Regions from separate parts of the Streptomyces sp. NPDC005483 genome, predicted to be linked through region 3. Evidence: riboswitches for the same ligand, from Rfam matches in the RefSeq annotation. Region 3 holds a riboswitch; each other region holds the start of a gene.
The links. Region 3 has a riboswitch for cyclic di-AMP ahead of ABZT06_RS00910 (M23 family metallopeptidase). Riboswitches for the same ligand answer to the same signal wherever they lie in the genome.
Positions count from the first base shown of each region.

Region 1: it holds a riboswitch for cyclic di-AMP, as region 3 does, so the genes downstream of both, ABZT06_RS19240 (NlpC/P60 family protein) here and ABZT06_RS00910 (M23 family metallopeptidase) in region 3, are expected to answer to the same signal.
Region 2: it holds a riboswitch for cyclic di-AMP, as region 3 does, so the genes downstream of both, ABZT06_RS40140 (M23 family metallopeptidase) here and ABZT06_RS00910 (M23 family metallopeptidase) in region 3, are expected to answer to the same signal.

Region 1 is NZ_JBEXEA010000009.1:152,859-162,364, reverse strand. It holds gene ABZT06_RS19265 (DUF5691 domain-containing protein) at 1-589, shown strand, start outside; gene ABZT06_RS19260 (cobalamin B12-binding domain-containing protein) at 771-1,187, opposite strand; gene ABZT06_RS19255 (alpha/beta fold hydrolase) at 1,745-2,614, shown strand; gene ABZT06_RS19250 (M23 family metallopeptidase) at 2,906-4,384, shown strand; gene pcrA (DNA helicase PcrA) at 4,421-6,904, opposite strand; cyclic di-AMP (ydaO/yuaA leader) riboswitch at 7,957-8,126, shown strand; gene ABZT06_RS19240 (NlpC/P60 family protein) at 8,135-9,268, shown strand; gene ABZT06_RS19235 (tellurite resistance/C4-dicarboxylate transporter family protein) at 9,383-9,506, shown strand, end outside.
Region 2 is NZ_JBEXEA010000033.1:20,764-30,269, reverse strand. It holds tRNA gene ABZT06_RS40185 (tRNA-Lys) at 99-171, shown strand; gene ABZT06_RS40180 (hypothetical protein) at 265-1,176, opposite strand; gene ABZT06_RS40175 (dihydrofolate reductase family protein) at 1,358-2,485, opposite strand; gene ABZT06_RS40170 (MarR family transcriptional regulator) at 2,570-3,079, shown strand; gene ribA (GTP cyclohydrolase II) at 3,201-3,842, shown strand; gene ABZT06_RS40160 (response regulator transcription factor) at 3,846-4,496, opposite strand; gene ABZT06_RS40155 (histidine kinase) at 4,484-5,641, opposite strand; gene ABZT06_RS40150 (hypothetical protein) at 5,713-5,973, opposite strand; tRNA gene ABZT06_RS40145 (tRNA-Met) at 6,092-6,165, shown strand; cyclic di-AMP (ydaO/yuaA leader) riboswitch at 6,476-6,633, shown strand; gene ABZT06_RS40140 (M23 family metallopeptidase) at 6,645-7,670, shown strand; gene ABZT06_RS40135 (aldo/keto reductase) at 7,825-8,769, shown strand; gene ABZT06_RS40130 (PrsW family intramembrane metalloprotease) at 8,813-9,506, opposite strand, start outside.
Region 3 is NZ_JBEXEA010000001.1:200,129-209,634, forward strand. It holds gene ABZT06_RS00900 (tyrosine-protein phosphatase) at 1-632, opposite strand, end outside; gene ABZT06_RS00905 (alpha-galactosidase) at 839-2,914, shown strand; cyclic di-AMP (ydaO/yuaA leader) riboswitch at 3,223-3,380, shown strand; gene ABZT06_RS00910 (M23 family metallopeptidase) at 3,385-4,317, shown strand; gene ABZT06_RS00915 (Tat pathway signal sequence domain protein) at 4,532-7,264, shown strand; gene ABZT06_RS00920 (GDSL-type esterase/lipase family protein) at 7,261-8,352, shown strand; gene ABZT06_RS00925 (DUF6250 domain-containing protein) at 8,427-9,143, shown strand; gene ABZT06_RS00930 (SGNH/GDSL hydrolase family protein) at 9,289-9,506, shown strand, end outside.

The sequences.
Region 1 (9,506 bases), on a different contig from region 3:
GGTGTGGCCGGGGCGGCTCGGCGGTCGGACGCCCGCGGAGATCGTGGCGCTGCCGGTGGCGGACGACTGGCGCAACGAACTGCACGCCGCGTGGTGCCGGGCTGCCGTACGGCAGCGGGACGCCGGGTGGGCGCGCGCGCTGCTCGGGACGCCCGCGGCGCCGGAGGCCGGGGGGCCGGGGGCGGTGTCACTGGCGGAGCGGGCCAAGCTGTTGGGCACGTTGGGCTCCGCCGAACGGGCCGAGTGGGTCGCCGGGTTCATCGCGACGCACGGGTTGTCGGAGGCGTTTCAGCTGCTGGGGGTGTGCGGGGTGCCGTGGGCCGCGCCGCTCGGGCGGGCGGTGGTCGACGCGCTCAACATCGCTCGGGACGCGGGGAGTTATCCGTGGAGTTTCAGCGGGGTGATGGGGCTGGCGGAGCGCTGTCTCGATCCGGCCGAGGCGGGACGCCTCGAGGGCCTGATGGCGGTGCCGGACGAGGGGGAGGACGCGAGCCCCGGGGCGGGGGGCTACTGGGCCGAGGCGTTCCAGCGCTTGGTGACGACCTTGCGGTTGCGGGCGGCGATGGCGGAGGAGCTGGGCGCGCTGTAGCTCAAGGGTGCTGTCCGGCGACGGTTCCCTGTGGGAGCGAGGGGAGGCGGAGGGGGAGGGTGAGGATCCGCCCGACACCAGGCACCAGGGGCGCGGGGAACTGCGCGACCAGCCCCCACCGGTCCGCACCCGGGATCCGAGCAGGACAGATCCCACAGGCCAGATCCGACAGGCCAGGCCCCTACGCCCCCGCAGGCTGCCGCACGTTCTCCCGGACCCAGTCCACGATCGACTGAGTCGTCGCCCCCGGCGTGAAGATCTCCGCGACCCCCTTCTCCTTCAGCGGAGGGATGTCCGCCTCCGGGATGATCCCGCCACCGAACACCAGGATGTCCTCGGCCTCCCGCTCCTTGAGCAGGTCGATCACCGCGGCGAACAACGTGTTGTGGGCGCCGGAGAGGATGGAGAGACCGATCGCGTCGGCGTCCTCCTGGATCGCCGTGTCGACGATCTGCTCGGGAGTCTGGTGGAGGCCGGTGTAGATGACCTCCATGCCCGCGTCGCGCAGCGCCCTCGCGATCACCTTGGCTCCGCGATCGTGACCGTCGAGCCCCGGCTTGGCCACCACTACGCGGATCGGACCGGCTGTCACACCCATCACTGCCTCCATGAAGCGACTGCGTCCATTCCCACCGACTAGTACCGCACAGACCGGGAATGTGAACGAACGTTATCGCCACCATCTCGCACCATGCAGTTTCGCAGTGGACACCGAGGGGGAAATCATATGGTGGGACACGTTCGGGAGCCGCAACGAGGTCGCCGCACCGCCGCGCCGCAGACCGCGCGCCGCGGTGGTGCGGCGCGCCGGCGACGGCACGAAGGGCACGTAGGACAGGTAAGGCACGACAGCGGGGAGCCTCGTCGCCACACCGACAGGGCTACCCGTCACGTCACCGGCGCACCACCAGCACCGCGAGTACCATCGGCACCACCGATACGACCGGGACAAGCACCGGCACCGTCGGCATCGCCCGCACCACCGGCTCCGTCAGCTCCGCCGGCCCACCCGGCGGCTCCGGAACCGGGCGCCGACCGCCACACCCACCCCCCGCGCCCCTCTCGCGCCGCGTCGACGACGGCCTTCACCGCGACTCCCCATGAGCGCACACGGGGGACGGAGCAGTCCTCCCGTGTGCCGACAGGAGGTCGGCCATGAAGGTCACCAAGGTGGCGCTGCCCCTTCTCCCGCTCTGCCAGCGTCTGCTTCCCGGCAGGCTGGCGGGACTGTCCCTGGCCCTCCTGAAGGCAACCGCGCTCGAGATCGCGATCCTCGCGGGACACCTCCTCCTGTACCCGTCCGGCATCGTCCAGGAGCGCCGCTCCCCCCTTCCCCCGCTCCCTGGCCCGGAGGACGGCGCGGCACAGCTCCCGACGGAGGCCAAGCCCCCGGTCGTCCTGCTGCACGGTCTCGTCGACAACCGCTCGGTCTTCGTGCTCCTGCGCCGCAGCCTCGCCCAGCACGGCAGGCAGCAGATCGAGTCGCTCAACTACTCCCCGCTGACCTGCGACATCCGCGCGGCGGCGGAGCTGCTCGGCCGCCACATAGAGGTGATCTGCGAGCGCACCGGCAGCGAGCGGGTCGATGTCGTCGGGCACAGCCTCGGCGGTTTGATCGCGCGGTACTACGTCCAGCGGCTCGGCGGCGACACGCGGGTCCGCACGCTGGTGACGCTGGGCACCCCGCACTCCGGCACCCGGGTGGCGCCGCTGGCGAACGCGCACCCGATCGTGCGCCAGATGCGCCCCGGCTCGGAGTTGCTCGAGGAGCTCACCCAGCCGGCCCCTGGGTGCCGTACGCATTTCGTCAGCTTCTGGAGCGACCTCGACCACCTGATGGACCCGCTGGAGAGCGCCTGCATCGACCACGAGGACCTGATGGTGGAGAACGTCCAGGTCAGCGGGATCGGACATCTCGCCCTGCCCGTGCACCCCGCCGTCGCGACCGGCATACGGCAGGTGCTGGACACCGCGCGGCCCGGGGAGGAGACGGCCGAGCGCGCGGGCGGACTGACCGTGGCATAACGGTCATATAGGTCACCGACCCGGGTTACCGAAAGTCCGCCCCGCAGGCCGCCGACAGCGCGTCGACAGTCGCCGGACGCCGGATCGACATCGAACAGTCTTCGAACACAGAACCAAAGTCGCGCCCGCAGTCCCCCGAAACACAGCCGAATGCCCGTTTCCTGCGCGCCCAAAACCAGTTGAAGATTGTCGCGCCCGCGTACCGCCGGGTACAGTCGCCGCACTGCTCTGGCAGCCCCTGTTGTCGAGGCGAAAGAGAAGTTGGTGAACGACCGTCACCCGTCGGGGACCATGACCACCCCGGCTCCGGCTTCCGACGCCGACTCGTCGCACTACGCGCCGTACGGCACCCAGGAGGCCCAGTACGGCGACCTCACCCCGTACGGCGGCTATGACGCCACTGGTTTCGACGCCACCGGCACGAACGGCGCGCACGCCACCGGCACCTTCGAGGCCGACCCGCTCTTCGGCAACATGCCCGGCGACGCCACCGGTTCGTACGAAGCCTGCACGTGGACCACCGGCGGTCACCAGACCCTGAACTACGACATGTACGCGGCCCAGCACCACGCCGCCTACGACACCGGCGCGTACGACGCCACGCAGTGGGGCGCCGACCAGCAGCAGCTCGCCGCGATCCCGCCGCAGGCCGGCAGCACCGAGCACAGCGGCCAGTGGGACGCGAGTTCCTGGCACCAGCCGGACCAGTCCGCGGCCCCGGCCGACCAGACCCAGCACTGGGAATGGGGCACGCAGACCTTCGACACCGGTGCGTACGACGCCACGCAGTGGAACTCCGAGGGCACGGCGGCCGACGCGTACGGCGAGAGCCACGCGCACGACGAGGCGAATCCCTACGGCGACCCGTACGCCGAACACACCACGCACGACAACGAGCCGGACGCCGACGCCCTCACCACCACCGGTGAGATGCCGGCCGTACACGACGCCGACGCCCCCCTCCTGGACGACCAGGAAGAGGTTCCTCCGGCCGCCGCCCCCGGCTCCCGCGTCGCCGCGCGCAACGCCAACCGCTCCCGCCGCCGTATGCCCGCCAAGCGCTCCGCGCTGCTGACGATCGCCGTCCCCTCGGCGTGCGTCATGGGTGTCGCCGGGATCGCCGCTGCCTCCGTGGGCACGCTGACCGGCGACGACAACGGCACCACCTCGACGACCCTCGCGGACACGACCGCCGTCCACCCGGCCATCGCGAACAACAAGCTGGACACCCAGCTCGCGAGCCTCTCGGCCGGTGCCGACGACTTCGCCGACCGGGCCAGCCGTACGCAGGAACGCATCGACCTCAAGGCCCAGCAGGTGGCCGAGAAGAGGAAGGCGGCGGAGGAGGCGGCCCGCAAGGAGCGGCTGCGCCCGAAATTCGCGCTTCCGGTCGCGCAGCGGGGCCTCAGCGCCTACTTCGGCCAGTCCGGCGTCAACTGGATGTCCGTCCACACCGGCATCGACTTCCCCGTGTCGTACGGCACGACGGTGATGGCCGTGACCGACGGCACCGTCCGCACGCAGTGGAACAGCGCCTACGGCAACATGATGGTCGTGACGGCGAAGGACGGCACGGAGACGTGGTACTGCCACCTCTCCAGCTACCGCGTCGCCTCCGGTACGACGGTCAAGGCCGGCGACCCGATCGCGTACTCCGGCAACTCGGGCAACTCGACCGGCCCGCACCTGCACCTGGAGGTGCACCCGGCGGGCGGTTCGGCCATAGACCCGCTGCCGTGGCTGCGCAGCCACGGGCTGGACCCGACGTAACCCTGCGGGCCCAGCCCCCTTCCTGAGCTTCCTGAGCTACAGCCTCTCCACCGGCGCGTACCGCAGCAGCAGCCGCTTCGGCTTCGCTTCCCCGAAGTCGATCGTCGCCTCGGCGTTCGCGCCCGTGCCCTTCACGCCGACCACCGTGCCGAGCCCGAACTGGTCGTGGGTGACACGGTCGCCGACGGCCAGGGACACCACCGGCTTCTCCGAGGTCCTGCGCGTCGCGAAGCCGGACGCACCCGACGCCGAGGAGCGGGAACGGGACGACGACAGCGACGCGGCGACCCCCGAGACCGGCCCCGCGGGAGCGCCGGCCGCCCCGGTGCGCTTCCAGTCGACGTGCTGCGCCGGGATCTCCTCCAGGAAGCGGGAGGGCGGGTTGTACGACGGCTGCCCCCACGCGCTGCGCAGGGAGGACCGGGTCAGGTACAGCCGCTCACGCGCACGCGTGATGCCGACGTACGCCAGGCGCCGCTCCTCCTCCAGCTCCTTGGTCTGGCCGAGGGCGCGCATGTGCGGGAAAACGCCGTCCTCCATGCCGGTGAGGAAGACGACCGGGAACTCCAGGCCCTTGGCGGTGTGCAGGGTCATCAGGGTGATGACGCCGGAGCCGTCCTCGTCCTCGTCGGGGATCTGGTCGGAGTCGGCGACAAGCGCGACCCGCTCCAGGAAGTCGGAGAGCGAGCCGGTCTCCTCGCCTTCGCCCGACTCCTGCTCGAACTCCAGGGCCACGGCGGCGAGTTCCTGGAGGTTCTCGATCCGTGTCTCGTCCTGCGGGTCGGTGGAGGCCTGCAACTCGGCGAGATAGCCGGTGCGTTCGAGGACCGCTTCCAGGACGGTCGCCGGGCCCGCGCCGGACTCGACGATCGTACGGAGCTCCTCCATCAGCACGTTGAACCGCTTCACGGCGTTGGTGGAGCGCGCGGCCATGCCGTACGCCTCGTCGACGCGCTTGAGGGCCTGCGGGAAGCTGATCTTCTCGCGCTGGGACAGGGCGTCGATCATCGCCTCGGCGCGGTCACCGATACCGCGCTTGGGGACGTTGAGGATCCGGCGCAGCGGCACCGAGTCCTCGGGGTTGGCGAGGACCCGCAGGTAGGCCAGGACGTCCCGGACCTCCTTGCGCTCGTAGAAGCGGACGCCGCCGACGACCTTGTAGGGCAGGCCCACGCGGATGAAGACCTCTTCGAAGACACGGGACTGGGCGTTGGTCCGGTAGAAGACGGCGACATCGCCGGCCTTCGCGTCGCCCGCGTCGGTGAGGCGGTCTATCTCGTCGGCGACGAACTGCGCCTCGTCGTGCTCGGTGTCGGCGACATAGCCGGTGATGCGCGCGCCCGCGCCCGCGTTGGTCCACAGGTTCTTGGGGCGGCGGGACTCGTTGCGCTCGATGACGGCGTTGGCGGCGGTGAGGATCGTCTGGGTGGAGCGGTAGTTCTGCTCCAGGAGGATCGTCGTCGCGTCCGGGTAGTCCTCCTCGAACTGGAGGATGTTGCGGATGGTCGCGCCGCGGAAGGCGTAGATCGACTGGTCTGCGTCACCGACGACACAGAGCTCGGCGGGCGGCAGGTCGTGCTCGCTCGGGGGTACGTCCACCGGGTGCTCGGAGGTCCCGACCAGCTCCCTGACCAGCGCGTACTGCGCGTGGTTGGTGTCCTGGTACTCGTCGACCAGGACATGCCGGAAGCGGCGGCGGTAGTGCTCGGAGACGTCGGGGAACGCCCGGAGCAGGTTGACCGTCGTCATGATCAGGTCGTCGAAGTCGAGGGCGTTCGCCTCGCGGAGGCGCGACTGGTACATGGCGTAGGCCTGGGCGAGGGTCTTCTCGAAGCCGTCGGTGGCCTGGGCGGCGAAGTCCTCCTCGTCGATCAGCTCGTTCTTCAGGTTGCTGATCTTGGCGCTGAAGGACTTCGGCGGGAACTTCTTGGGGTCGAGGTCCAGGTCGCGGCAGACCAGCGCCATGAGCCGCTTGGAGTCAGCGGCGTCGTAGATCGAGAAGGAGGAGGTGAAACCGAGCTTCTTCGACTCCCTGCGCAGGATCCGCACGCAGGCGCTGTGGAAGGTCATCACCCACATCGCGTTCGCGCGCGGGCCGACGAGCTGCTCGACGCGCTCCTTCATCTCGCCCGCGGCCTTGTTGGTGAAGGTGATCGCGAGGATCTGGCCCGGGTGGACATGGCGCTCGCCGAGGAGGTGGGCGATGCGGTGGGTGAGGACCCGGGTCTTGCCGGAGCCGGCGCCGGCCACGATGAGCAGCGGGGTGCCGGAGTGCACGACGGCCGCGCGCTGGTTCTCGTTCAGCCCCTCCAGGAGGGTGGCCGGGTCCACCACCGGGCGCGGGGCGCCGTCGCGGTAGTAGGCGTCCCGGTCCGGGGGCACGTCGAACTTCCCACCGAACAGGTCGTCCGGAACCTGCTCCGGTCCGTGCTCGTCCTCGGGCGGCGGCGGGGGTTCCTCCCCATGCCCGCGAGGGGCCTGGAGGTCCGCCAGGAAGCTGTCGTCAAAGAGGCTGCTCATCGCTCTCCGAGTCTAGGGCTCCCCACTGACAGCCCGCCGCCGCCCCGAGAACATCCACCCGTACCGGAACCCGACGATCTTCCGGACCCGGCCTCCCGGCGCCCTCCTGCCTTCCTGGTCGACGGCGAGACCCGCCGCGGCACGGCACCCGCACGCTCCCGCGCATGCCGTACGAGACCTTCGTCACGGCACGGGCGCCGACCCGGCCGGCCGTCAGGGCCGAGCGCCGGGGACCTGCGGACGGGCCGCCTCTCGTCGTGGCCCGGAAAACCATGAACGGCCGCGCAGCGCCCTGCCGCGCAGCAGGGACGACGCCCAGGCCGCCCGCGCCCGCGCCCGCGGCGACCCTCGACCCTCCGGAAGGGCGAGGACGCGGTACGCGTGGGACTCCACCAGCGCCTAGCGCGAGCCCCCCTCGTCGTGGCCCGGAGCCATGAAAGGCCGCGCCGCCCGCCTTGTCGTCCGGCAGGAACGAGGGTCAGGCCACCCCGCCCGCGCCCGCGCCCGCGCCCGCGCCCGCGCCCGCGCCCGCGGCGACCCTCGACCCTCCGGAAGGGCGAGGACGCGGTACGCGTGGGACTCCACTCACGCCTTGCGCAAGCCCCCTTTCGTCGTGGCCCGGAGACCATGAAGGGCCCCGCCGCCCGCCCTGTCGTCCGGCAGGAACGAGGGTCAGGCCACCCCGCCCGCGCCGACGGCGATCCTCAGCCCTCCGGGTGGCAGCGACGCCGTACGCGTGGGACTCCACCACCGCCTTGCGCGAGTCGCTCTTCGTCGGCAGAGCAGACGGCACGGATCGTTGCCCCCTCGGCGATCACGCGGGTCACCGGTTGCCCGAGCCAGTCCCCAAAGGCGATCGAACAGGGGCACTCCAGCAAGAGACCGCCCCATCCACGGCACATCACACCGAATCGGCCATGCGGAGCGCCCCCTGGGGCCAAGGTCACGAAAATGTATCGGGCATATCGAACATCAACCTTCACAGGGGCCACACCAGTTGGCTACCGTTCCGATCAGGCCGTACGACCCCCTCCGGCGAACCTCGCCGGGCCGCACGGCCTCCGCCGAGTCCGCAGCGCCGCCGCGCGCCCGGAGCCGGGGACCCACCGAACCCGGGGTGAATCGGCCGACTCCCGCGCAGGGGAGCGCCGTAGGGCAAACCTTCCGAAGCACTTCGCCCGAACCCGACAGCTAACCCGGTAGGCGGAGCATGGGAAGGAGTCGCCTCCCTTGGCGTCGCACCGCAAGTCGCGTCCCGCCGGTACGCGCGTGGCAGGCATACGGACCCCGGCCCTCGCGACGGCCGCCCTCACCTCCGTGGCCCTGCTGTCCCAGTCGGCGAACGCCGCGCCGGCCGATGACAAGCCGAGTCTCGAAGAGGTCGAGAAGAAGGTCGACGACCTCTACCGCCAGGCCGAGTCGGCGACCGACGGCTACAACGCGGCCAAGGAGAAGACGGCCAAGCAGCGCAAGCAGGTCGACACGCTCCTCGACGACGTCGCCCAGCGCACCCAGAAGCTCAACGAGGCGCGGGAGGAACTCGGTTCCTTCGCCGCGGCCCAGTACCGCACCGGCGCCGGCGCGCCCGACACGGCGACCTTCCTGCTCGCCGACACCCCGCAGGACTACTTCGACCAGGCGCAGCTGATGAGCCGCTTGACGAGCCGTCAGAAGGGCGCGGTCGACGACTACGTCTCCGAGCAGTCCGCGACGATGAAGAAGCGCCAGGAGGCCTCCCAGAGCCTTCAGACGCTGAACGAGACGCAGAGCGACCTGAAGACCGCCAAGGCGACCGTCCAGAAGAAGCTCGCCGACGCGCGCGAGCTGCTGTCGGAACTGACCGCCCAGGAGAAGGCGCGTCTCGCGGTGATCGAGAAGCGCAAGCAGCAGGAGGCGGCCCGCAAGGCGGCGGAGCTGGCGCAGCAGCAGGCCGCGGCGGAGAAGGCGGCGCAGGAGACCACCGCCCCGCAGGAGAGCACGTCGCCGGCGACCGACTCCTCGTACGCCACCAAGGCCGCCAAGGCCCTCGCCTTCGCCCGTGCACAGATCGGCAAGCCGTACGTCTGGGGCGCCACCGGCCCCGACTCCTACGACTGCTCAGGGCTCACCCAGGCCGCCTGGAAGGCCGCCGGCGTCGACCTCCCCCGCGTCACCTATGACCAGGTCAACGCCGGCACCACGGTCTCCCTGGCCGACGCCCAACCCGGTGACCTGGTCTTCTTCTACGACGACATCAGCCACGTCGGCCTCTACATCGGCAACGGCATGATGATCCACGCCCCGAAGCCGGGCGCGTACGTCCGCGAGGAGTCGATCTACTACGACGGCGAGTCGGGGATCCACAGCGTGGTCCGCCCGGCCTGAGGCCGGGTACCGGGGGCGGGCGAAGAGCCCGCACTCGCGTGCATTTCCCCCATTTCCCCACGCGCGCGTGCGCGCCCCGCTCGCACGGCACGGGGAGCTTCCTAGCATCGGCACATGCCCGGTACCTCCCCCCACTCCCCCCTGCGCGTCTGGTGGACGCGGCACCCACCCGCGGCCGCGTCCGCCGTGATGGCGACCGGCATCGTGTCGGTCGGGCTCCTTCTGACCGGTCACGAGA
Region 2 (9,506 bases), on a different contig from region 3:
CCTACCGCCCCGTTCCGTTCCCGCGACGCGGCCGTGTCCCCGATACCCGATCGGAGACACGGCCACGTCCGGCTATGCTCGGGGAGGCAACATCGCCTGGGCCCTTAGCTCAATTGGCAGAGCAGTGGACTTTTAATCCATTGGTTGTGGGTTCGAGTCCCACAGGGCCTACCGGTGAGAGTCGGGGGACATGCCCTTCGACCTGTGACACAGCGCCCGATCCGGCTCAGGCCGGGTCGGGCGCTGTGTGCGTCGGGACGTGGGTCAGACCCGGGTGAGGCGGACCGCCACCGTCTCGTCGACCGTCACCGGCCGGCCGTAGTCGGGATCCGTCGCCGTCGCGTGGCCCTCGACCTCGACGTCACCCTTCTGGAAGGGGACCGAGCCGGTCGGCACGGCCGTACCGGTCCAGGCGACCGGGGCGCCCGGGGTGCAGGACACCGCCGTGGAGAACGAACCGCGGATGAGGTCCCGCTTCTTCACCTGCGTGACGTCGCCCGCCACGGTCACCCGCACCGGCTTGGTGCAGCTCACCGTGCCGTGGAAGGTGGCCTTGCCGTTGAGGCTGCTCGCGGTGCCGGCCAGGGCGATGTCGAGGCCGAGGCCGAGTTCGGCCGGCGGGGCCGGGTTCTCGATGTGGACCTCGCCGCGCGCGGCCGGGGTGCCTCCCTCGCAGTGCTGCTCGAAGGTGGCGTCGAGCTTCTTCACGTAACCCTGGGGGCCGAACTCCACCGCGGAGACGGTGAAGGTGCCGGTGAGCTGGTTGCAGCCGCGGCCGTTGCCGCTGAGCGACAGGCCCGGCTCGGTCCCCTCGTTGAACGGGTAGCGGGTGGCTCCCGTGTAGGTTCCCGGCGTCAGGGCCTGGCCGGACGGGGCCGCGAGGTCCAGGGTCCACCAGTCGCCGTTCGCTCCGTCGACGGAGAGGGTGACCACTCCGTTGTCCGTGTTCCCGGAGACGTTCAGGTGGTCCTGGGACGAGGTGGAGTAGGCGTAGGACTGGCCGCCGCTGATGTAGTCGCCCTCGTCGCCGCTGAAGCTGAAGGAGCCGTCGGTGACCGGCAGGGCGTGCGCTTCGGCGCCGGCGAGCAGGCCGGTGGTGCCGGTGGCCATGGCGAGCGCCAGCGCGAGAGTGGCGGTGGCACGGCCCAGGACGCGTCTGGGCAGACTGAGATGCATGGTTGTTCCCCCTGGTGAGATGACGTGAGCCTCGTCGGCGGGGCGAGTCTGCCAACCAGTGGGATGGGCGACAACTACGTTTCTGGTGTGATGAGTTGAGGTTTCGGCCAACCCTGGGCCGGGCTTCTTCGTCACACCTTGATCAGACGTGTCTCCTCGCTTTGATCCGCCTGAGGCCCCGTCACCCCAGGTGGCGGTTCGGGGCCTTCGCGCGGTCCTCGTACTCGCCGAGCACCACCACGTCCACGCCCTTCGCCGTGAGCAGTCCCGTCCCGTCCGCTCCCGCCACGAAGGTGTCCGGCTCCCGCCACGCCGTCACCACCCGGCGTACTCCGGCGTCCAGGATCAACCGGGCGCAGGGGACCGGGCGGGAGGCGCGGTGGGTGCAGGGCTCCAGGCTGGTGTAGACGGTGGCCGTGGCCAGGCGGGGGTCGTCCGGGGCGATTTTCGCCAGCGCCGCCTCCTCGGCGTGCACGACCGGGTCGTCGCCCTCCCTGGATTGGCCGCGCGCCAGCTCCGTGCCGTCGGCCGCCACCACCACCGCGCCCACGCTGAACGCCGTCCGTGACGGCGGGCAGTGCATCGCCAACTCGCAGGCCAGGGCGAGCCAGTGGTGGTCCGCGGCGGCGGGGACCAGGCCCGTGCCGGGGGCGGTGGGCTCGTAGCGCATCAGGACGACGTCCTCGATACGGCGGGTCTCCACCAGGCGCAGCCGGCCGGCCTGGTAGGTGCCCGGGCCGAAGAGGCGGGGGGCCTGCGGGCTGCCGACGAAGAGGGGGGCCAGGACGAGCTGCACCTCGTCCGCCAGGCCCTGCTGGAGGAGCTGGGTGTGGATCCGGCCACCGCCCTCCACCATCAGCCGCTCCACTCCGCGCTCCTCGTACAGGTGCTCCAGCAGACGGCGCCAGTCCAGCTCGGGGCCGAGCGCAACGATGTCGGCCGCGACACCCAGCGCGCCGGCCCGCTCCGCGCCCTTGTTCGTCGTGTAGAGGACCTTCTCGCCGCCCGTGTGCCAGAAGTTCGCGGCCGCATCCAGCTCGCCCGAGCCGCTGACCGTGACCTTCAGGGGGTACGGCGGCTTCCCGGCGGCGGCGCGGGCCGCGCGGCGCGTCTCGGAGTTCACCAGCAGGCGGGGGTTGTCGGCGCGGATGGTGCCCGCGCCGACGAGGATCGCGTCCACGGAGGCGCGGACCTCGTCGACGCGGTCGAAGTCGGCCGGGCTGGACAGGAGCAGGCGGTCGGGGCCGGTGTCGTCGAGGTAGCCGTCGAGGGAGACCGCGGCGGAGAGGAGGACGTAGGGGTGGGGCATCGGCGCGGTCCCTCTCGGAGACGGGTGGCGGGTTGTCGGACGGCCGGTCTTGGTTCAAGTTTGAAGCAAACCTACACTGGGGACATGACGACCCGCTGGCTCAGCCCCGACGAGCAGCGAGCCTGGCGTGCCTACATCGCCGCCTCGCTCCTCCTGGAGGACACCATCGACCGGCAGCTCCAGCAGGAGGCCGGCATGCCGCATGTCTACTACTCCATCCTGGCCAACCTCTCCGAGGTCCCGGAACGGCGACTGCGGATGACCGAACTCGCCGAGGGGCTGAAGATCACCCGGCCCCGGCTGACGTACGCCGTCGCCCGGCTGGAGAAGGACGGGCTGGTGCGGCGCGAGAGCTGCCAGTGGGACAAGCGCGGCAGCGTCGCGGTCCTCACGGACGAGGGTATGGCGGTGCTGGAGCGGGCCGCGCCGGGCCATGTGGAGACGGTCCGCGCCGCGCTCTTCGACCGGCTCACCCCGGAGCAGGTGGGGCAGCTGGAGGAGATCTTCACCAGTGTCACCGCCGGGCTCCTGGGGGAGGACGGGCCCTCCGAGGAGGTCCCGTGGCGCCGGCGGTCGTCCCCGTCCTGTTCGTGAGAAGCCCTGCGTGACGAACGCCATAAACCCGTTGCTTCAAATTTAAAGCATGGGGTAGGGTCTCGACCAGTAGAACTGCTTCAAATCTGAAGCAGGTGTGCCTACGGACCGGAGTACCCGCATGCCCGACCTGCCCGCCGCCACCCAGCGCTCCCGCGTCCGCGTCCCGCTGCGCTTCGGGGACGGCTACCGCGTAGACGCCGAACTCGTCACCTTCCACGGCCTGGCCGACGGGCAGGAGCACCTCGCCGTCGTCCTCGGCGACCCCGCCCCCGGCGCCGTCCCGCTGGTGCGCCTGCACTCCGAATGCCTCACCGGCGACGTCTTCGGCTCCGCCCGCTGCGACTGCGGCCCGCAGCTGCGCGAGGCGGTCGAGCGCATAGCCGAGCGCGGTGGTGTCCTGCTCTACCTGCGCCAGGAGGGCCGCGGCATCGGCCTCTACAACAAGCTCGACGCGTACGCCCTCCAGGACCAGGGCCTCGACACCTACGCCGCGAACACCGCCCTCGGCCTGCCCGAGGACGCCCGCGACTACACGGCGGCCGCGCAGATGCTCCAGGCCCTCGGGATCGCCGAGCTCGACCTGCTCTCCAACAACCCCGACAAGGCGGGCCAGTTGCGCGACCTCGGCATCGACGTCCGCGACCGTGTCCCCACCGGGGTCTTCACCACCGCCCACAACGTCCGCTACCTGCGCGCGAAGGTCCTGCAGACCCAGCACACGCTGCCGCTGGCGGAGTTGACCGAACTCGTCGTCGGCTGAACCTCACCTGGGCGTGTGCGCCAGATAGGCCAGCACGGCCAGGACCCGCCGGTGGCCGCTGTCGCTCGGCGGCAGGCCCAGCTTGAGGAAGACGTTGCCGATGTGCTTGCTGACCGCGCGCTCGGTGACCACGAGAGTCTTCGCGATGGTGGTGTTGTCGTGCCCCTCGGCCATCAGCTTCAGCACCTCGCGCTCGCGCGGGGTGAGGGAGTCGAGCGGGGTGTCGCGACGGCGGGTCAGGAGCTCGGTGACGACCTCGGGATCGAGCGCGGTGCCGCCCGCCGCCACCCGCTCCAGCGCGTCGAGGAACTCGTCGACCCGGCCGACCCGGTCCTTCAGGAGGTAGCCGACCCCGCTGGAGCCGCCCGCCAGCAACTCGGCGGCGTACGACTCCTCGACGTACTGCGAGAGCACCAGCACCGGGAGTCCCGGGATCCGCTCCCGCCCTTCCAGGGCGGCCCGCAGCCCCTCGTCGCGGAACCCGGGCGGCATCCGCACGTCGAGCACGGCCACGTCCGGCCGGTGGTCGAGCAGGGCGGGCAGGATCTCCGGGCCGGTGCCGACGACGGCCACGACCTCGTGCCCGGAGGACGTCAGCAGGAGGACGAGCCCCTCTCTCAGGAGGGCGTTGTCCTCGGCGATCACCACACGCACGGCAGCTCCACATCGATCACGGTCGGGCCCCCGGCGGGGCTGGTCACTTCGAAGGTCCCGTCGAGCGCGGCGACCCTGCGCCGCATCCCGAGCAGCCCCGAGCCCGCGGACTCGTCGGCGCCGCCCCGGCCCTCGTCCCGCACCCGCACGGTCAGCCCGCGCCGGGTCCGGGCCAGCCGGACCTCGGCCCGGTCGGTACCGCTGTACTTGGCGACGTTGGTGAGCGACTCGGCCACCACGAAGTAGGCGGCCGCCTCCACCGCCGCGGGCGCCCGGGTGCCCGCGTCCAGACCGCCGTCGTCCACACGCACGGCCAGTCCGCTGCCGGCGGCGAGCGCCCGCACCGCGCCGACCAGACCCCGGTCGGTGAGGATCGGCGGGTGGATCCCGCGCACCACGTGCCGCAGCTCGGTCAGCGCCTGCTCGGCCTGCGACTGGGCGTCGTCCAGCAGCTTGCGGGCGGCGTCGGGGTCACGGTCGTAGGCCCGCTTGGCGAGGCCGATCCGCATCGACAGCGCCACCAGGTTGGCCTGGGCGCCGTCGTGCAGGTCCCGTTCGATGCGGCGCAGTTCGGCCTCGTGCGCGGCGATCGCGTCGGCCCGGGTCTCCTTCAGTTCCTCGACCCGCCGGGCCAGCCTGGCCTTCGGGGAGGGCATGAGCAGCACGGTCGACCAGCGGGCCTCGGTGTCCGCGAGCCGCACGATCAGCGGAAGGACGACGGGGTCGCGGCGCAGCGCCCCGGCCCACACACCGTCGACCACCAGGCCGAGGGGCCACAGCGGGAGGGCGAGGGCGAGGGCGAGGAGGGCGCCGTAGAGGTAGTAGGCGAGCATCCAGCGGAAGTCCCTGAGCGTGCCGGGGTCCCGCACCGAGATGCGCAGCCGCTCGCGGAGCGTGCCGGTCATCGGCGTGTACGCCTCGGGGATCTCCCTGCCCGTCCACAGAGTGGTCAGGTTCCGCTTGGCGCCGGCGATCCGCCGTATCAGCAGCACGGCCTCGGGCAGCAGCCAGCAGCCGACCACGGCGACCGTGCCCACGGCGGCGATCAGCAGCACCGTGATGAAGAGGTACACGCCGAAGCACATCGCCGCGGCCACGAAGAGATGCACGGTCGCCATCGCCGCACGCCGCACCGACTTCCACATGCGGCTCACGCTAGACGAACGACCCCCGGCGCACGGTGTAGCCCGCTACACCATCGGGGGCGGGGCGAGGCTCACTCCCCGTGGCCGTCCGCGGCGGCCCCTTGGTCCCGTACCCAGTTCCGGTGGGCGTTGGACCCCTCGCGGCCGGGAGAGAGTCTCAGGACGGCTCCGTCGTCGATCTGCTCCAGGCTCGTCACCACATAGGGAGAACCGGCCTGCACCGCCAGTCGGATGCTGCCGTTGCCGAACTCCGTCACCCGCAGCGTCCGGCCGCCGGACAGCGGGATGTCCCGCTTGCCGATCTCCACCGGTCGCTCATCGGCTGCCGCCATGGGCCCCTCCTCGTGCGCGTGAGGGGCGCCACGGTACGCCGCCGAGCGGGAAACCGGGCCTCCGGAACAACCCTGGCGCGAACCACCTCGCGGATGACGTATGCTGGTCACACAACGACGCGGGGTGGAGCAGCTCGGTAGCTCGCTGGGCTCATAACCCAGAGGTCGCAGGTTCAAATCCTGTCCCCGCTACTCAAGGCTCAGGGCCGGAGTCCATTCACTGGACTCCGGCCCTGAGTGTTTTCCCGGCCGTGTCACACGGTACGACGTCTTCGTGACGCCGGGTGAGTGAGTGACCGCCCTCCGCGCAAGAGCTGACATACCGTCAATGCCTGTGTGTTGCCTGAGGAAGGGCCAACTCGCCCGTTTTTCGCCGTTCATGGGCCGTAAGTCCAGCGGGATTTCGTTAATGATCAAGCGGAACAGCTTGGAATCGGGCCCCCGGGTCTATTAACGTTCGATAACGCAGCGCGGTCGTCCCAGCCGTCACAAGAGACGGCTCCGTGCTCACGCGCCGAATTCCGCAAGGGAACCGGGGAACCACCAACTTGGGGTGAATCGCTCGTACGCCGCCGTGGCAGCACGGCCGGTATACGCGCGTAGGAGACCTTCCTGCTCCGAACCCGTCAGCTAACCCGGTAGGCGAGAAGGAAGGAAAGGAGCGCGCCCACGTGGCGTCCAACCCGCCTGCCCCCGAGGCGCCGTACGTAAACAGCGACACCCTCGTGTACGGCGGTTACCGCGCCGACGACGAGGCCCCGCTCGGCGAGTGGAACCCCACCGCGGACTCCCTCGCTCCCGTACGAGGCCGGCATCGCGTCACCAAGCAGCGCGGCGGAGGATTCGCCCGTAGCTCCACCGTTCTCGGCGTCGGCGTCATAGCCGCCGTCAGCGCGGGCGGGATGGCCAGCGCCAACACCGGCAAGCCGCCGGTCTCCATCTCCATGCCCGACCTGGGCTCCGTGAGCTCGCTCATCTCGAACGACTCCGACACCGCCGCGGACGACACGAGCGCCTTCAGCAGCGTCGGCGCCACCACCGCCGACACCGCCCAGGGCACCTCGGACGCCGGTGAGGCGCTGCGCTCGCGCATCCTGGCCCAGGCCGAGGTGCAGCAGGACCAGATCGACACCAAGGCCGCCCAGGCCGTCGCGGACGCCGCCCAGAAGGAGGCCGACGCGGCCGCCGCCAAGGCGGAGAAGGACGCTCAGGAGAAGGCCGCCGCCGCGAAGAAGAAGGCGGAGGAGGAGGCCGCGAAGAAGGCCGAGGCCGCGCGCCTGGCCGAGCTCGCCAAGCAGTACACGCTGCCGACCTCGTCGTACACCATCACCGGGACCTTCGGTCAGGCCGGTTCGCTGTGGTCCTCCGGCTACCACACGGGCCTGGACTTCGCCGCCCCCACGGGCACGCTCATCAAGGCGATCCACAGCGGCACCATCACCCAGGCCGGCTGGGCCGGTTCCTACGGCTACCGCACGATCCTCACCCTCGACGACGGCACCGAGCTGTGGTTCTGCCACCAGTCCTCGATCAATGTCAGCGTCGGCCAGAAGGTCGGCACGGGTGACGTCATCGGCCGCGTGGGCGCCACGGGCAACGTGACCGGCGCGCACCTGCACCTGGAGGTCCACCCGGGCGGCTCGGCCGACGGCATCGACCCGATGACGTGGCTGCGCGGCAAGGGCCTCACCCCCTGACGTTCCCGCGAGTTCCCGCGAACTCCGGCAGCCCTGACGACGTCCCCCCGACGTCAGGGCTGCCGGTGCTTCGGAGCGGCTGATTCCGTTTGTTTACGAGGACTTTGCGGCCGTGGCGGAAGACCGGCGTCCGGCGCGGGCGTTGACGTATGGCATGACTTCTCTTCGCAAGCTCGGCTCCTCCGACCTCGAGGTCTTCCCGCTCTCCCTCGGCGGCAACGTCTTCGGCTGGACCGCCGACGAGGCCACGTCCTTCGCCGTCCTCGACGCGTACACCGCGGCCGGCGGCAACTTCGTCGACACGGCCGACTCGTACTCGTCGTGGGTCGACGGGAACTCCGGCGGCGAGTCCGAGACGATCATCGGCAGGTGGCTGGCGGCCCGCGGCCACCGCGACGACGTCGTCATCGCCACGAAGGTCAGCCAGCACCCCGACTTCCCGGGCCTGTCCGCCGCGAACATCAAGGCGGCGGCCGAGGCGTCGCTACGGCGCCTGGGCACCGACCACATCGACCTGTACTACACCCACTTCGACAAGCCCGAGACCCCCGTCGAGGAGATCATCGGCGCGCTGGACGAGCTGGTGAAGGCGGGCAAGGTGCGGGCGATCGGCGCCTCCAACATCTCCGCCGCGCGCCTCGCGGAGTCCCTCGCCTTCTCCGACGGCGAGGGCCTGGCGCGGTACGTCGCCCTCCAGCCCCACTACAACCTGGTCTCGCGCGACACGTACGAGGGTGAACTCGAGGCAGTCGCCGCCCGGGAGGGCCTGGCCGCCGTCCCGTACTACGCCCTCGCCTCCGGGTTCCTCACCGGCAAGTACCGCGCCGGTACGACGGTGGAGAGCCCCCGCCAGGCGGGCGCCGGCAAGCACCTGGAGACCGAACGCGGCCGGAAGGTCCTCGCAGCGCTCGACGACATCGCCGAATCCCACACCGTCCCGGTCGCCACGGTCGCCCTCGCCTGGCTCGCCGCCCAGCCGACGGTCGCGGCCCCGATCGCGTCCGCCCGCACCGTGGAACAGCTTCCCGCGCTGCTGGGAGTGGGCGATCTGGTGCTGACGGAGGAGGAGCTGGGACGCCTGGCGGAGGCGTCGGCCTGACCCTCCGGCACACCCCTCGACCGCTGCGTGGATCTACGTCCGTCTATGTCCGGTACGGGTTGTACGCGGGGTAGGGCACCGTCGGGTGGACCGGGGGCTGGACCGGGTGGACCGGGTGCGGGGGCTGGGCCGGGTATCCGTACACGCCGTACACCGGCCAGGGCGGCGCGGCCACCGGTACCGGCGGTGCCGTCGTCCGGGCCGCGTGGTCCAGCGCGGGACGCGCCACGTCCCGCCGTCGCCACAGCTCGTGCAGCAACTCCCGCTCCCGTACGACGAAGTCCGCGTTCGCCCGCCCGAGCCGCCCCCGGTGCCGTAGGAACGCCAAGGACGTCGCGTACGCCTCGTACTGCGAGACCGCCCGCGCCGCGGCCCGCCCGCCGAACTGCCGCCGCGCGTAGTCCCGTGCCACCCGCCGCGCCCGCATCGAGCCCAGCACATACGGCTCGGTCGGCGTCAGCCACCCCGCGACGGCGTACGCGGGCAGCTCCTCGCGCACGGTCTTCAGCTCCCGCTGCCGCGTCCAGATGACCAGCCAGGTCAGCAGCGCGAACGCCGGGAGCATGAACATCGCGTACACCGCGAAGAAGCCGAACTGCCCGAACGTCGAGGAGCCGTTCCACGTGGCGTGCATGCCCATCGCGAGCAGCAGCCCGGACAGCGGGACGAGAATCCTCCGGACGCGCTGGCGTTCCGCCGACAGCGCGGAGATGCCGAAGCCGATGCCGGTGAGGACG
Region 3 (9,506 bases):
TCGGGGGAGTAGGCGTCGGTGGCGGTGCTGGTGCGGCGGACCTTGTAGCGGCGGTGCTTGGCGTTCGACTCCAGGTAGTCGGCGACGATCGCCTCGCGCTCCACCCCCAGGGCGAGCAGAGTCACGGCGATGGACAGACCCGCGCGGTCCTTGCCGGCCGCGCAGTGCATGAGGGCGGGCACGCTGTCCCCGGCGAGGGAGCGCAGCACCTCGGAGTGCTCGGCGGTGCGCTCCTTGACCATCGTGCGGTATGAGTTGATCATGCGCTGCGCGGCCTTGCCGTCGCCGAGGAGCTCGCGCAGCTGCTCTATGTCGCCGTCCCGGACCATCTTCCAGAACCAGGTGCCCTCCGCCGGGTCGCTCAGCGGCAGGTTCACATTGGTGACGCCCGGCAGGTCGACGTCGGGGCCCTCCAGCTTCTGGTCCGCCGCGTTGCGGAAGTCGAAGATCGTGTGCAGGCCGAGGGAGGCCAGGAAGGCCGCGTCGTCCTCGGTCGCGTGTGCGAGGTGACCGCTGCGGAACAGCACCCCGTACCGCACCCGCCGCCCGTCCGCCGTCGGCAGTCCGCCCACATCGCGGAAATTGCGGACACCTGACAGTTCGGGTTCGGTCGACGGGATCTGCTGCGTCACGGGGGCTCCTCCCAGCCGGGCTCCGCCGACGCGACTCGTCGGCGGGGCGCGCTCTCGACCATACGACATGGATTCCTGGGGCAATGAGTTGTCCACAGGGACGGCAATCACTTGTCCACAGCCGTTGCAGCCAGGGCTGTCAGCCATTGATGATGTTGGTGCCTGAGTGCACCTGTTGGCACCTGTTCGAATCTGTGAGGGACACCATGCTGGAGATCGCCGACAACGGCCGTACGTGGATTCTGTCCGGGCCGGCCAGCAGCTACGCCCTGCACCTCACGGCCGAGGACGAGCTGCTGCACCTGCACTGGGGCCCGAGGATCGCCCTGGCCGACGCCGAGACCCTCGCCGTACGTCCGCTGCCCGAGTACTGGCCCTTCGAGTCCCCGCTCGACGGACGCGAGGAGTACCCCGTCGAGGGCGGCCCCCGCTTCACCCGCCCCGCCCTGTCCGTGCGCACCGACGAGCGGCGCGGCACCGAGTGGAGCTTCGAGGCGTACGACACCGAGGGCGACGAGCTGCGGCTGCGGTTCCGCGACGGCGGGCTGGGCATCACGCTGCACTACCGGATGCGCGACGACATCCTGGAGCGCTGGGTGACTCTGGACAACCAGGGCCCGGCCCCGGTCGAACTGCTGCGCGCCGACTCCGCCACCTGGACCCTGCCCGACCGCGAGGACGGCTGGCGACTGTCCCAGCTGCACGGCCGCTGGGCCGCAGAGTCCCTGCTCTCCCGGACCCCGCTCACCTACGGCGAGAAGGTCATCGGCAGCCGCCGCGGCCACACCGGCCACCAGCACCTGCCGTGGGTCGCGCTCGACACCGACGCAACCGAGGAGCGGGGCGAGGTCTACGGCGTCGCCCTCGGCTGGTCGGGGTCCTGGCGGATCGCTGTGGCGCAACTGCCCGACGCGCGCGTGCAGATCACCGGCGGCGCCGGATACGACGACTCGGGGCTGCTCCGGCTGGCGGCCGGGGAGTCCTTCACGACGCCCCTCTTCGCCGGTCTCTGGAGCGACGAAGGCTTCGGCGGCGCCAGCCGAGCCTGGCACGCCTACCAGCGGGCGTACGTCATCCCGGACGCGGACCAGGACCGACCCGTGCTGTTCAACTCCTGGGAGGCCACGAACTTCGACATCTCCGAGGAGCAGCAGCTCACCCTGGCCCGACGTGCCGCGTCGATCGGCGTCGAGCTGTTCGTGGTCGACGACGGCTGGTTCGGCGCCCGCACCAGTGACCGGGCCGGGCTCGGCGACTGGGCGCCCAACCCCGACCGCTTCCCCTCCGGCCTCAAGCCGCTCGGTGACTCCGTGCGCGCGCTCGGCATGCAGTTCGGCATCTGGGTCGAGCCGGAGATGATCAACCCGGACAGCGAGCTGTACCGTGCCCACCCGGACTGGGTGCAGTACCAAGCGGGACGAAAGCGGACGGAGTTCCGCAATCAACTCGTACTGAACCTCGCACGCGAGGATGTTCAGGAGTATCTGTGGGAGCAGCTCGACACCCTGCTCTCCTCGGCCCCGATCGACTATGTGAAGTGGGACTTCAACCGCTGCTTCACGGACGCGGGCTGGCCCGGCGAGCCCTACCCGCAGCGCCTGTGGGTCGACCATGTGCGCGGCTTCTACGCCCTGCTGGACCGGTTGCGGGAGGCTCACCCGGGCGTGGCCTTCGAGTCCTGCTCGGGGGGTGGCGGCCGGATCGACCTCGGGGTGCTCGGCCGTACCGACCAGGTGTGGACCTCGGACAACACCGACCCCCTCGACCGGCTCGCCATCCAGCACGGCTTCAGTCAGATCCACCCCGCGCGCGTGATGGCGGCCTGGGTCACCGACAGTCCCAACACCCAGCTCAACGGACGGGTGAGCTCTCTGCGGTTCCGGTTCGTGAGCGCGATGGCCGGAGTGCTCGGAGTGGGTGGGGACCTCTCGGAGTGGACCGATGAGGAGCTCGCCGAAGCCGGGCGGTGGGTGGGTCTCTACAAGGAGATCCGGCCCCTGGTGCAGCGCGGCGACCTCTACCGGCTGCGGCCTCCGCGGGGCGGACTGAGCGCGGTGCAGTACGTGCTCGGGGGCGAGACCGTCGTCCTCGCCTGGCTTCAGGCACAGAAGTACGGCGAGCCCGTCCCCTCGCTGCGGCTGCGGGGGCTCGACCCGGCGGCGTCGTACGAATGCCCCGAAACGGGCGAAGTTCACCGGGGGGTCGTATTGCTGCATCACGGGCTCCGTACCGGTTTGCGTGGAGACCTTGATGCGACGGTTATCCGACTGCGTCACATATAGGGCTTCTGTCCGAATTGATGGCCTCCTTCCAGCTCCGCCCGGGATGAGGGTTCCTGTGAATTCGTGACGTGAGGAGCGTCATATCCGTGACGGTGCGTCGCCCGTCATGTTCACGTAATTCGCAGGCCGCTCAAGGGGATTTGGGCGGGTGGAGGGTGCTCGATTCACGCAGGGTGACCGGTAATTCGCATTCGGGATCAAGGGAAACGCATATCCGGGCAACCTCTCACTTGTCCCTTTGTGTCTTGCTCGTTTACGTTCGCCACCGATCCGGTCGGACGCCCAATCCTGCCGCCGAACGGATTCCCCACACTCACTCACCCGTGCACGGCAGGAGCGGGGGACCCACAGGTATCACCGCCTGTTCCGGTCTCCGGAACGGCTTGGGGTATAGCCGCGTCTCGGCGCGGCCGGGCATCTCCAGCCCGCACCCGACAGCTCACCTCGCAGGCGCCGGAGAGGAATTCGCCATGCCCGCGAAGGGTAAGCACCGCCGTCCGAAGTCCCAGCGTTTCACCCGCTCGATCGCCGTCGCCGGAACCGGAGGCGCCGCGCTCGCGCTGCCGTTCATAGGCGCCACCGGCGCTCACGCCGCCACCCCGCAGTCCGTTTCGGAAAAGGCCGTTCAGTCGATTCCGGTCTCGCAGAAGTCCGCCGAAAAGACCGCTGCCGAGAAGAGCACCGCGAAGACCTCGACGGTGCGCACCTATTCGGTGCGGGTCGGCGACTATCTTTCGAAGATCGCCGATGAACAGAACGTCAGGGGTGGCTGGAAGAGGCTCTACGCCGACAACCGTGCGGCCATCGGCGACGACCCGTCGCTGATCCACCCGGGCCTGAAGCTCTCGATCGACAAGAAGGCAAAGGCGAGCACGGCGAAGACCGGGTCCTCCTCCTCGGCGTCCTCGGCGAAGGCCGAGAAGGCGGAGTCGAAGAAGTCGTCCTCGAATTCAACGGCTGCCACCCAGAGCTCCGACACGACCAGCAGCTCCAGCGGCTACACCCTCCCGGTCAGCGGCGCCACCATCGGAACGGGCTACCGCGTCGCGGGCAGCATGTGGTCCAGCGGCTACCACACCGGCGTCGACTTCGTCGTCCCGACCGGCACCTCGCTCAAGGCCGTGGCCGCGGGCACGGTCGTCTCCGCGGGCTGGGGCGGCGCCTACGGCAACCAGGTCGTCATCAAGCTGAACGACGGCTACTACGCGCAGTACGCCCACCTGTCCCAGCTCTCCGTCTCGGCCGGTCAGACCGTGACCGAGGGTCAGCAGATCGGCCTCTCCGGCGCGACCGGCAATGTGACCGGCCCGCACCTGCACTTCGAGATCCGCACCACGCCGGACTACGGCTCCGACGTGGACCCGGTCGCCTACCTCCGCTCGAAGGGTGTCGCCGTCGGCTGACGCCCCCCTGTGCCACCGAAGGCCGGACCCCGATCCCCGGGTCCGGCCTTCGGTGTTTCGTCAGCGACTCCCACGCGTGAGTGTGTGCCCCTTCATGATCACTTCATTGCGTTCTTGTGGCGAGGGGGCTCAGGGCGTCGACAGGGAGGGGAGGGTGGAGACAGAGTGAACTCCGTTGCCGCGTAAGCGCTTTCTACGACCTTCGGAGGTCACCGTGTCCGGCGTCGACCGACGCACCGTCTTCAAGGGCGCCGCAGCCGCGGCCGCCCTCACCCAGTTCTCCTGGGCCCAGTCCCGTACCGCCGCCGCGGCGGCCGGCGACGACGACGACACCGAGCTCCACTGGCTGGAGGGCTCTCCGCCCGACGCCCACGCCGGTGCCACCTGGGGCGTGCCGTGGGCGCGCGGCACCCACCGCCCGGAGCAGCGGTTCCGGCTCGCCACCACCGGCGGCGACGAGGTCCCGGTCCAGAGCTGGCCCACCGCCTACTGGCCCGACGGCTCGGTGAAGTGGACCGCGCACGCGATCGCCCCCGACGCACCGCGGGCCGACGGCTATCTGCTGAGCGCGGGCAGTCCGGCCGAGCCCGCCCACCGGGTCACCGTCGGCCGGGGCGTCGGCGGCCGGATCGAGGTGTCGACCGGCGTGATCACCGCCGTCTTCGGGGCCAAGGGCTCCGACACCGTCGTACGCGGCATCCGGCGCGGCACGACCGAGATCGCGCGCGACGGACGGCTGGTGGCCCTGCGCCAGGACTCCGTGCGCGAGGGCGCGGACCTCGACAGCTTCGCGGGCCGGATCGAGAAGATCACGGTCGAGCAGGACGGCCCCGTCCGTGCCGTGATCCGGGTCGAAGGGCGGCACCGGCACGGCGGCAGGGCCTGGCTGCCGTTCGTGCTGCGGTTCGCCTTCTTCGCCGGTGCGGAATCCTTCCGCCTGGTGCACACCTTCGTCTGGGACGGCGAGCAGCGGCCCGGCTCCGACCAGGGTGACTTCCTGCGCGGACTCGGCGTCCGCTTCACCGTGCCGCTGAGCGATCAGCCCTACGACCGCCACGTGCGGTTCGCCGACTCGGGCGGCGGCCTGTTCAGCGAGGCCGTCCAGGGAGTCACGGGGCTGCGGCGCGACCCGGGCGCGGCGGTGCGGGCCGCGCAGATCGCCGGCGAACGGCTGCCGGACACCGCCACCTGGGACACCCGGGTGGCGAGCCGGCTGGCGTACATCCCGCGATGGGGCGACTACACGCTCACCCAGCCGACCGCCGACGGCTACCAGATCCGCAAGCGCACCACGGCGGGCTACGGCTGGATCCCGGCCGCGGCCGGACAGTGCGCGGCCGGCTTCGGATACGCCGGCGGCGCGAGCGGCGGACTCGCCTTCGGCCTGCGGGACTTCTGGCAGCGGCACCCCGCCCAACTCGATGTGCGCGGCGCCGAGTCCGCGGCCGCCGAGGTCACCCTCTGGCTCTACTCACCCGAAGCCCAGCCCCTCGACCTGCGCTTCTACCACGACGGCCTCGGTCAGGACACCTACGAGGAACAGTCCGACGGCGGCCTGGAGATCACGTACGAGGACTACCAGCCGGGCTTCGGCACCCCGTACGGCATCGCCCGCACCAGTGAACTGACCTTCTGGGCCGTGGCGAAGACCCCGCCCGCCGATGTCCTGGCGGCCCAGGCGAAGGCCGTGGCCGCACCTCCGCTGCTCGCCGCCACTCCCCAACGGCTGCGCTCCGCAGGCGTTTTCGGCGACTGGGCGCCCGTGGACCGCTCCTCGAAGGCCCGCGCGGTGCTCGAGGACCACCTCGACGACCTGTTCGCCTACTACCGCGACCAGCGCGAGGAACGCCGCTGGTACGGCTTCCTCGACTACGGCGACGTCCAGCACACCTACGACAACGACCGGCACGTCTGGCGCTACGACATCGGCGGATTCGCCTGGGACAACTCGGAGTTGGGCACCGACCTCTGGCTCTGGTACCACTTCCTGCGGACCGGCTCCGCCGAGGTGTTCCGGTTCGCGGAGGCCATGACCCGGCACACCGGCGAGGTCGACGTCTACCACCTCGGCAAGTGGGCGGGCCTCGGCACCCGGCACGGAGTGCAGCACTGGGCGGACAGCGCAAAGCAGGTCCGCATCTCCACGGCCGCCAACCGTCGCTTCCACTACTACCTCACCGGCGACGAGCGCACCGGGGACCTGCTGAGCGAACTCGCCGACGTGGAGCTGACGTTCCTCGAGGTCGACCCGCAGCGCAAGGTGCGCACCGACGGCTACGAGCCCGGCGACCGGCACGCCCTGTCGGTCGGCTTCGGCACCGACTGGGGCGGGATCTCGGCAGCCTGGCTCACGGAATGGGAGCGGGGCGGCCCGGGGGCGGCCAGGGCGAAGGCCAAGCTCGTCAACTCGCTGCGGACCATCGCCGCACAGCCCCATGGCTTCTTCACGGGGGCTGGTCTGCTCGACGCCGACACCGGGAAGTTCGCCGTGGCGACCGACACGGCCGTGAACGTGTCCCATCTCAGCGCCGTGTTCGGCCTCGTCGAGACGAACAGCGAGATCGTCTCGTTGCTGGGCGACGAGGAACCGGAGTTCCGAACGGCCTGGCTCGACTACGCGCAGTACTACAACGCCACCGACGCCCAGAAGCGTCAACTCACCGGCTCCACCTGGAAGTCGGCGCTCCCGGCCGCACATTCGCGCATCACCGCGTACGCGGCCCAGCGCAAGAACGACCCGACGCTCGCCACGCGCGCGTGGAACGAGTTCTTCACCGGCGCCGACACCTACTTCCCGTCCAACGACTGGAACCCGGTCACGATCAAGACCCCGGCTGTCCTGCGGCCCACGCGGGAGATCCCCTGGATCTCCACCAACTCCTCCGCCCAGTGGGCCCTCGCGGCGATCCAGAACCTGGCCCTGATCGGAGACCGGATCCCGTCATGAGACGCCCCCTTGCGACCGCGGCCACCGTCGTGGGTCTGCTCGCCGGGGCGATGCCGCCCGCCCTCGCGTCCGGTGCCTCGACCGTCGTACGCCCCGACGACGGACGTATCGCCTACGAGGGACACTGGGGCCGGACCGCCGAAGCCGCCGTCACCGTCAACTCCGGCTCCCGGCTTCGCTTCCGCTTCACCGGCCCGTCCGTCCACGCCCTCTTCGACGTCTCGTCCGTCACCGTCCCCGCACAGATCCAGGTGTTGGTCGACGGCGGCCCCGGGCAGGTGCACTCCGTCGACCAGGCAGACCTGGCGATCACCGCAACCGGCGGCGGGCCGCACTCCGTCGAGATCTCCGTCAAGGACGTCTTCTCGCGGGTCAACCGGTGGGTCCCACCACTGGAGACCGGGGTGGCGCTGACCGGGATCCGGGGGCATCTACTGCGACAACCCCCCGCCAAAAAGCGCGAATTGGCGTTCTACGGCGACTCGATCACCCAGGGCGTCATGGCCCTGTGCGAGGAGAACACCTCCGACTGCGCGGACGGTACGGCCGCCTACCCCACGCTGGTCGCCGATGCCCTGCACGCCTCGCTCACCCAGGTCGGGTTCGGGCGGCAGGGGGTGATCCGGGCCGGCAACGGGGACGTGCCCGCCGCGTCCGACGCCTACGGCTGGAACTACGCGGGCTCCAGGGCGGATTCGGACCGCCGGGCCGAGGTGATCGTGGTGAACCAGGGCACCAACGACGCCGCGTTCGGCTCCGCCGAGTTCCGCGCCGCCTACCGCGCCTATCTGACCCGGCTCCGAGCCGCCGCACCGCACGCCCGCATCCTCGCCCTGCGCCCCTTCGACGGCAGCCATGCCACCGACATCGCCGTCGTCGTCGACGAACTCGCCGACCGACGCGTCGAGTTCGTCGACACGACCGGCTGGCTCGACGCCACGCGGGGCGACTTCAACGGCACGGTCCATCCCAGTGCCCAGGGCCACCGCAAGGTGGCCGACCGGCTGATCGGCCTCATCGCGAGGCAGCACCCCGAAACTTCGAGGCAGCACCCCGAAACCTTGAGTCAGTACCCCGAATCCGCGTGAAGCAGTACCCCGAATCCGCGTGAAGCAGTACCCCGAATCCGCGTGAAGCAGTACCCCGAAAGGAACCCCTCGACGTGACGACCACCCGCAGAGCCTTCGGAGCCCTGGCCGCCGGCGCCGCCCTGGCCGCCCTCGCCCCCGCGGCCACCGCGAGCGCCTCGACCCGCCACCGCCGCCTCATCGCTCACGATGACTTCCACCAGGGCCTTCGCCACTGGGCCGTCGAACTGGAGCAGGGCGGCACGGTCACCGCGCGGCGCGGCGTCCTGGAGGTCGACGTGCCCGCCGGTGCGACGATCTGGTACAGGCAGCCGCTCGAAGGGCCGTACGTTCTGGAGTACACCGCGACGCCCGTGTCCGCGGGCGGGGCCAACGACCGGGTGTCCGACCTGAACAACTTCTGGAACGCGGTCGACGTCCGGTCCCCCGACGACCTCTTCGCCACCCACCGGGGCGGGGCACTCGCGGAGTACGACTACCTGAAGACCTACTACTCCGGCTACGGGGCCAACTACAACACCACGACACGGCTGCGCCGGTACGTCGGAGAACCCGGTGTGCGGCCGCTGATCTACGACTACACCGAACCGCTGCTCGTCGCCAACGAGCCGAACCGGGTGCGGATCGTCTCCGACGGCTCCACGGTGCAGTGGTGGAACAACGGGCGGCTCGTCTTCGACTACACCGACCCGGAGCCCTACACGCGTGGGCACTTCGCGTTCCGGACCACCTGGAGCCACTTCCGGATCGCTGACTTCAGGGTGTGGCGGTCGCAGCGTCAACACTCCTGATGAGAGGCCTATTCCTAGTTTGGCCAACACTTTAGGAGTGGCTTATCTCACCGCCCGTCAAGCCCTTCCTACGGTCGCGTAGGTCACATTCGAAGGTGAATCATGAACGGCTGTGGCAGACGATTCGAAGAATGACAGCAGCTCAGTGATCGGGTCGTACGTGGCGGTGGGGGACAGCTTCACCGAGGGCGTCGGCGACCCCGGCCCCGACGGGGCGTTCGTCGGCTGGGCCGACCGGTTCGCGGTACTTCTCGCGGACCGGCGGCCCGAGGGCGACTTCAGGTACAGCAATCTCGCCGTACGCGGGAAGCTCCTCGACCAGATCGTCGAGGACCAGCTTCCGCAGGCCGCCGAACTGGCACC